Regions from separate parts of the Nocardia sp. NBC_01503 genome, predicted to be linked through region 2. Evidence: predicted binding sites of a transcription regulator. Region 2 holds the regulator's gene; the other holds the start of a gene.

Region 1 (4,293 bases), 280 kb from region 2:
GTGACGCCCGCCGACGGGCCGTCCTTGGGGACCGCGCCTGCCGGGAAGTGGATGTGGATATTGCGGTCGAGGACCTTCGGTTCGATACCGATCTCCTCCAGGTGTGAGCGCACGTAGGTGAGGGCGATCTGCGCCGACTCCTTCATGACGTCACCCAGCTGACCGGTGAGGGTCAGGGAGCGGTCGCCCTCGGCGGCGTTGGCCTCGATGTAGAGGACATCGCCACCGGCGCCGGTCACCGCCAAACCCGTTGCCACACCGGGGACCGCGGTGCGTTCCACCCCGTCGGGGGTGAAGCGCGGACGGCCCAGGTAGTCCTTCAGATCACCCAGTCCGATTACCAGACGCTCCGGGCCGGACGCCTTTTCGTAGCCCAACTCGGGCTCGTAGCCCAGCTCCGCCGGGCTGTCCGGCACGAACTCGCCCGAGGTGATGATGCTTTCGGCGTCGCTCACGTCCGTCGACTCCGAGAGTTTGGTCGCCGCCTTGCGCAGCGCCTTGGCGATCAGGCGCTCCATCTGGCGGACACCGGCCTCCCGGGTGTAGTTGGCGGCGATCTCGCGCAGCGCCTCGGCACTGACCTGCACCTCGTCGGCGGTGAGCGCGTTGCGCTCGAGCTGACGCGGGATCAGGAAGTCACGGGCGATGGCGACCTTGTCATCCTCGGTGTAACCGTCCACGGTGATCAGTTCCATGCGGTCCAGCAGCGGGCCGGGAATGGTGTCCATGACATTCGCGGTCGCGATGAACAGCACATCGGACAGGTCCAGATCCAGATCCAGGTAGTGATCGCGGAAGGTGTGGTTCTGCGCGGGGTCCAGGACCTCGAGCAGCGCCGCCGCCGGATCACCGCGGAAGTCGGAGCCGACCTTGTCGATCTCGTCCAGCAGGACAACGGGATTCATCGACCCCGCCTCCTTCATGGCGCGCACGATGCGACCGGGCAGTGCGCCCACATAGGTGCGCCGGTGACCACGGATCTCGGCCTCGTCACGCACGCCGCCCAGGGCGACGCGAACGAACTTGCGGCCCAGCGCCCGTGCCACGGACTCGCCCAGGGAGGTCTTACCCACGCCGGGCGGACCCACCAGCACCAGCACCGCGCCCGAACCACGACCGCCGACGACCTCCAGACCGCGCGCGGCCCGGCGGGCACGCACCGCCAGGTACTCGACCATGCGGTCCTTCACCTCGTCCAGCCCGTGGTGATCGGCGTCCAGTACCGCGCGGGCGGCCGAGACATCGGTGCTGTCAGCGGTTTTCACGCTGAACGGCAGCTCCAGGACGGTGTCCAGCCAGGTGCGGATCCAACCGGATTCCGGACTCTGATCGCTGGAACGCTCCAGGCGATCGACCTCGCGCAGCGCGGCCTCACGAATGTTCTCCGGCAGATCGGCGGTCTCGACCCGGGTGCGGTAGTCGTCCGCACCGTCGGGCTCGCCCTCGCCGAGCTCCTTGCGAATCGCGTTGAGCTGCTGGCGCAGCAGGAATTCGCGCTGCGACTTCTCGACGCCCTCGCGCACCTCCTCGCTGATCTTCTCGTTGACCTCGGTCTCGGCGATGTGCTGCTTGGTCCACTCGATCAACTTGGTCAATCGGGTGGTGGCGTCCAGGGTTTCGAGCAGTTCGCGCTTCTGGTCGTGGCTCAGGTAGGGAGCCCAACCGGCGACGTCCGCGATGGCGGAGGGATCGTTCAGCTGATTGACGGCGTCGATGACCTGCCACGCCTCACGGCGCTGCAGTACGGCCACGACGAGCTTCTTGTATTCGGCGGCAAGGTCTTTGGTGCGGCCGTCGGATTCGGGGACCTCGACCGGCTCGGCTTCGACCCAGAGCGCCGCGCCGGGACCGGTCACACCGTGTCCGATCTTGGCGCGGCCCTCGGCCTTGAGCACCGCAGCCGGGGCGCCACCGCGCATCCGGCCGACCTGTTCGATGGTGGCGACCACGCCGTAGCTGGCGTAGCCCTCATCCAGGCGAGGCGCGACCAACACCTGGTTGACCTTGCCCGCCCGGGCGGCATCGATTGCGGCCTGTGCGGACTCGTCCAGCTCGATCGGCACGATCATGCCGGGGAGCACGATCGGATCGGTCAGGAATAGGACCGGCAGGTTCTGTGGGTTGGTCACGACATCTACCTCATCTTTCAGATAAGCACTGTCAAGATTGAGCGTCTCCTACTCAACTCAGGTTGAGCGCTACCCAGTCAACTATCGACCCCGGCGACTAATTCCGCATGTGTTGTTCGCCCCCGGCGAACGGGCCTACTCGGCGGTATCCGTCCAGGTCACGGGCAGCGCGTGGACGCCGTAGATATTCATGTCGGTCCGCAGCGGAACCTCCGAAGCGGGGACCGCGAGCGCGAGCGTCGGGAAGCGGCGCAGCAGTCCGGCGAACCCGGCCCGCATCTCCAGGCGACCCAGTTGCTGCCCCAGGCACAGGTGCACGGCGTGACCGAAGGCCAGGTGACCGCGGGCCTGCCGCATGACATCGAGGGTGTCCGGATTCTCGAAACGCTCCGGATCGCGATTGGCGGCCAGCAGCGAGACCACGACCGTCGCGCCCTTGGGGATGATCTCCCCGCCGAGCTCGATGTCCTCGGTGGCGAAGCGATAGAAGATATCGGCGACCGACAGATACCGCAGCAGCTCATCGACGGCATCGTGGTACAGCTCCGGATCGGCGCGCAGCGCGGCCGCCTGGTCCGGATGCTCCAGCAGCGCGAAGGTGCCCAGCGACAACATGTTCGCGGTGGTCTCATGCCCCGCGAGCAGCAGCAGGAAGGCGATTCCGGTGAGCTCCTCGATGCTCAGATCCTCATCGCGGGCCAGATCGGAGAGGATGTCCTCATCGGGGGCGGCGCGCTTGTTCGTGACCAGCTCGCCCAGGTAGGTGTTGAGCGCGATGTACGCGCCCATCTTCTCCTCCAGCGACTGCTCCTTGACCATGAACTTGGCCGAGTTCGCCTGGAAGCTGTCGCGATCGGAGTACGGGACGCCGAGCAGTTCACAGATCACCAGCGACGGCACCGGCAGCGCGAACTCCTTGACCAGATCGACCGGCGGGGTCAGCGCCGCCATCGCGTCCAGCTGGCGCTCGACCACATCGGTGATGTGATCCTGCAGCTCCTTCATGCGCCGCAGGGTGAAGGCGCCGGTCAGCTTGCGCCGCAGCCGGGTATGGTCCGGCGGATCCATGGCGATGAACATGCCCGGAATCTGCGGGGAGGGTTCGGTGGCGATCGGCATACCCGGAATCTCGAAGGGCACATGAATGACCTCGACATCCAGGCGCGAGCTGAATCGGGTGTCGGCCAGCAGCTTTCGGGCCGCGTCATAACCGGTGACGAGCCAGCCCTGGTGACCGTCGGGGAAGAGCATCGGACTGACCGGACGGGCCGCGCGCAGCGCGGTGATCTCGCGCGGCGGATCGAAGGGACCCGCATTGCGCTCCATCGGCAGGCCGTTCGGAATGGGAGCCGTTTCAGTGTTCATGTAGAGCACTGTCGCCGTCTCGGCTGATATCGACCTGACACCGACCTGACACGCCGATCGGCCCACGGCACAATGGGCCGGGTGCAGATCGGGATGCTTGGACCACTCGAAATCCGTGACGGCAACGGCGGATCGATCGAGATACCCGGCGCCCGGCTGCGGGCGCTGCTGGTCGCCCTCGCCCTCGAACCCGGCCGCGTGGTCCCGAAAACGACACTGGTCGACTGGATCTGGGGGGAACAACTCCCCGCCGACGCGGCGAACTCGCTGCAGGCACTGGTATCGCGACTGCGCAGACTGCTGCCGGACGGCTCGCTGGAGGCCCAGGCGGGTGGCTACCGGCTGGCGGTGGAGCCGCGCGCCGTTGATGCGGTTCGCTTCGAACAACTCCTGGACCAGGCCCGGGGCGGGGACGACGCCGAGCAGGCCCCGCTGCTGCGCGAAGCCCTCGAGCTGTGGCGCGGTACGCCCATGCAGGACATCGGAGTTCAGGACAGCGAGAGCTTCGACGCCGTGATCACCCGGCTCGACGGCTTGCGCCTGGCCGCGATGGAGGATCGCTACGAGGCGGAGATCCGGCTCGGCCACGGCACCGAACTGATCACCGAACTGACCGAGTCGGTCACCCGTAATCCGCTGCGGGAGCGGCTCGTCGCGGCGCTGATGCGGGCGCTCGGCGGCGCGGGCCGCAGCAATGAGGCCCTGACCGTATACCAGCAGGCTCGCGAGGCGCTCGCCGACGAACTGGGCGCGGACCCCTCACCCGAGCTGTCCGCCGTGCACGTGGCCCTGCTGCGCG
Region 2 (4,293 bases):
CCGCGGCGAGGTAGATCGTTTGGTGCCCCGCACCGCTGCCGAGCGACAGGCAGCGGCGCGGGGGTCTGTGGAATCCGCTCAGAAGAGCGGATCGTGCCGGATATTCGCGGTGGGCATGCCCGCCGCCATCAGGCGGAACTTGGTGGTCTGCACCATCGAGGGTGAGCCGACGATCTGCACATCGCGATCGTCCCAGGAGCCGAAACCCGCTACCACCTTGCCGATTTGGCCGACCAGTCGCGGTTGCAGGCCCGGATGTTCCCGGGGCTCACCGGAATTGGAGAGTTGCCACCACGGATCCTCATCACTCTCGGTGACCGGGGTGATGGTGAGCCATTTGTTGGCCAGTGCGAGTTGGCTGAGGATCTCCAAATCGTAGAGGTCACAGGGGTAGTGGCCGCCGACGAAGAGATCGACCTTCGGGTTGGAGCGGCGCTGGGTCATGGCCATGAGTTGAGCGCGCAGCGGGGCGATACCGGTGCCGCAGCCGACCATGAGCAGTTTGCGCCGGGTATTGCGAGGCACGCCGAGCCCGCCGAGCGGTGAGCCGATCAACCACTGTTCGCCGACCTTGGTGTGCCCCACCATGGCCGGGCTCACCCAGCCGCCGGTGACACCGCGGATATGGAATTCGATCTCACCGCTCGGATTGGCGGGGATGGCCGGGGACAGGTACCGCCACATGCGCGGGCGGGAGGGGATCTGCACGCTCATGTACTGCCCCGCCGCGTACTGGATGGGTTGATCCAGCTTGAGCCGAACGATGGCGAGATTGCGCAGTACCTCACGGTGTTCGATGACGGTGCCGGTCCAGACCGGCGGGGTGCTCTCCCGGTCGGCGGCCTCCATCATGGTGCTCGCGATGAGGTCCAGGCCCTCATCCCAGGCGCGGCCGATCTCGTCGGTCCAGATTTCGGTGCCCGCATAGGCCTCGAGTGCGGACCGGAGTGATTTGCCCACGGCCGCATAGTGTTCGGCGACGACACCGTACTTGCGGTGATCGCGGCCGAGTTGGGCCAGGAAGGGCAGCAGCTTCTCCGGTTCTTCGAGCCGATCGACCACGTACGCAATGGCTTTGACCAACCGGTCGCGCTGGGCGTCCAGGGCGGCGGGGAAGAAATCGCGAACCTGCGGGTACTCGGTGAAGAGGATGGCGTAGAAGGAACGAGCCAGTTTCTCAGAGCCACCGTCTTCTGCAGCTACCGACTTGAACGTCGTTCTAATCAATGCGACGGTCCGCGAATCCATTTGTGTCACAACCCCATTTCGCACTCGAACACAGGCAGATCGGCGAGTGCAGTGCTGCGGGACACTCGACAGCGGCCGTTGCTGAGCAACTATAGGCGAGGTTTGCCAGCAACGGAACGGGACGTTTCAACAACACGCCTGTAATTCCCCAAAAACGAGCGCACGGCAAGCAATCACACCGGAAAACAGACTGTTCAACTGGGAAACGCCGAGCAAGACCAGTCCGATCCCGTCGATCTTGGGGGATTCGTTTTGCAACCTTCAGATATCGAGCGACCCCGCCGCAACTCTGACAGGGTGTGAATCCCTTTGCCAGATAAGGACAAAGCTCTCAATCAGCAAATAATTCAACCGAGCGGTCTGTATGAAATTCATGATCAACCTAACGGATAAATCATTGCTTCGCACAAAGAAACTCAGCACATAGCCTGCAACAGCGAAAACAGCGCCCCGGAAACCGGAGCGCTGCTTTCAACCCTTTTCAGGGTCCGGGGACTTAGTCCCCGGTAAATCCCTCCGTACCGATCAGGTGCGGCGGTGCCTAGGCTGCCAGACCACGAGCGCCGTACTGCGCTGCGGCGGAGTCAGATCCGGGCGGTACCCCGCCCGCAGCCGATCCACCTCATTGCTCAGCTCGGATACCCGCTGCTGTAGCTCCTCGACCTGATTGGTGAGTTCGATGATCCGTTTGATGCCCGCCAGATTGACGCCCTCGTCCTGGGACAGACGCTGCACCTCGCGCAGCAGCTGCACATCCCGGTCCGAGTAGCGTCGCCCGCCGCCCGAAGTACGTTGCGGCGAAACCAGACCCAGCCGGTCATAGGTGCGCAGCGTCTGGGCATGCATGCCCGCCAGCTGCGCCGCCACCGAGATCAGGAAGTACTGTGCCTCGGCGGCTTTCTTCGGATCGGAACTCATCACGCACCTGCCCATCCAGCACGCGGATCGAAGCCACTGGTCTTCTCCGCCTCCGCATAGCGCCGCAGCGCTTCGGCGGCATTGTCGTCCAGCTTCTGCGGGATCGCGACCTTGACGGTGACGAGCAGATCGCCCGCGCCGCCGTCGCGCTTGGGAACACCGCGCCCGCGCACCCGCAGGGTCCGGCCGTCGGCGGTACCCGGGGGCACCTTGACGCCTACGCGTCCCTCCAGTGTCGGCACGGAAACCGTTGTACCCAAAACCAGCTCGCTGTAACTCACCGGGAGCACCAGGGTCAGATCATCACCATTGCGGCCGAAGACCTTGTCCTGGCTGACGTGCACGGTGACGAACAGATCGCCGGGCGGTGCGCCCCGCAGACCCGCTTCACCCTGCCCCGCCAACCGGATTCGCTGACCATCGCGCACCCCCGGGGGGATACGTACGGTGATGGTGCGGGTCCGATTCTGAATACCGGAGCCGTGGCAGTCGACGCACGGGTCGTCGATGATCGACCCGGTGCCCCGGCAGTCCTCGCACGGCTCACTGAATCCGAACGCGCCCTGATTCCGGCTGACCACGCCGGAACCATTGCAGTGCGGGCAGACTCGCGGTGAGGTGCCAGGCTTGGCGCCGCTGCCGTGGCAGGTGGTGCAGGCGGCCGGGCTGGTCATCCGCAGTGGCACCGTCACGCCCTGGGCGGCCTCGCGGAAGCCCAGGGTCGTCTCGGTCTCCACATCGCTGCCGCGCCGCGGCCGCGAGGAGGTGCGGGTGCCGCCCCGGTTGAACAATCCGCCGAGCAGGTCACCGAGGCCGCCGTCACCGGCGCCCGCCTGCTGCCCGCCGAAGATATCGCCCAGGTTGAAGTCACCGGAGAAGCCACCGCCGGGCTGGCCGTAGCCGGCGCCGGGGGTGAAGCCGCCGCGGCCGAAACCGCCGCCCGCGAAGAGCTTTCGCGCCTCGTCGTACTCCTTGCGCTTCTCCGGATCGGACAGCACAGCATGCGCCTCGCTGACGAGCTTGAAGCGCTCCTCGGCCTTGGCGTCACCCGGATTCTTATCCGGATGCAGATCACGGGCGAGTTTGCGGTACGCCTTCTTGATCTCGTCCTGGCTGGCGCCGGAGGCGATACCCAGCTCCTTGTAGAAGTCCTTTTCGAGCCACTCCCGATTCACCGGGCATCTCCTCCTCTCGAATTGCTCAGCGCCGGTGTCCCGTTCGGGACGTCCGGCGTCTTACTCGGTGCCAGCGGCATCGGGGTCGGCGTTCGTCGTCTCTGATGCGGCCGAGCCATTCAGATCCTCTGTCCGATCGGTCACTCCGACCAGCGCGTGCCGCAGCACGCGATCGCCGAAGCGGTACCCCTTGCGCATGACCATGCCGATTACCGGATCGTGTCCGGAGCCCTCGTGCTGAACGGCCTCGTGCAGGGTCGGATCGAACGGGTCGCCCGCCGAACCGAATTCCTCGAGGCCCTGCTTCTGCAGGGCGGTGGCGAGCTTGTCGGCGACCGCCTTGAGCGGTCCCTCCAGATCACCGTGTGCGCGGGCGCGGTCGAGATCGTCGAGCACACCGAGCAGTTCACTGACGACCGTCGCCTTGGCATTGTCGATGGTGGCCTTGCGGTCCCGTTCGACACGGCGGCGGTAGTTGGCGTACTCGGCGGTGAGCCGCTGCAGATCCGAGGTGCGCTCGGCGAGTTCGGCGCTGATGGTGTCGGCCATCGCCTCTTCGGCCAGCACGTCGGCGGCCGAAGCCGCGGTGAAATCCTCCACCGCGGCCTCGCCGAACTCACCCGTGACCGGTTCCTGTTCCGGGTTCGGGTTCGTCACTTCTTCTCCGGCTCCTCGACGACCTCGGCGTCGACAACGGTGTCATCGGCGTCCGGCGCGGCCTGGCCGTTGCCCGAGGCAGCCGATTCGGCGGCCGAGGCGTCGTAGATGGCCTGACCCAGCGCCTGCGACTCGGTGGCGAGCTTCTCCACCGCGGTCTTGATGACGGCGATATCGGTGCCCTTGAGCGCCTCGTTCGCCTCGGCGATGGCCGACTCGACCTTCTCCTTGATGTCCGCCGGGACCTTGTCCTCGTTGTCCTTGATGAACTTCTCGGTCTGGTGCACCAGCGATT

What was found. Region 2 encodes HspR, which represses chaperone genes until heat shock. Its sites were predicted from a motif close to ANNTGAGTNNNNNNNACTCANNT; they were not measured.
Region 1: the regulator HspR is predicted to act here: its motif matches at 2,190-2,212, upstream of lon (endopeptidase La).

What each region holds. Positions count from the first base shown of each region.
Region 1 is NZ_CP109596.1:2,597,612-2,601,904, reverse strand. It holds gene lon (endopeptidase La) at 1-2,129, opposite strand, end outside; gene OHB26_RS11675 (cytochrome P450) at 2,265-3,494, opposite strand; gene OHB26_RS11670 (BTAD domain-containing putative transcriptional regulator) at 3,567-4,293, shown strand, end outside.
Region 2 is NZ_CP109596.1:2,877,016-2,881,308, reverse strand. It holds gene OHB26_RS12895 (globin domain-containing protein) at 79-1,248, opposite strand; gene OHB26_RS12890 (heat shock protein transcriptional repressor HspR) at 1,774-2,166, opposite strand; gene dnaJ (molecular chaperone DnaJ) at 2,166-3,341, opposite strand; gene grpE (nucleotide exchange factor GrpE) at 3,402-3,998, opposite strand; gene dnaK (molecular chaperone DnaK) at 3,995-4,293, opposite strand, start outside.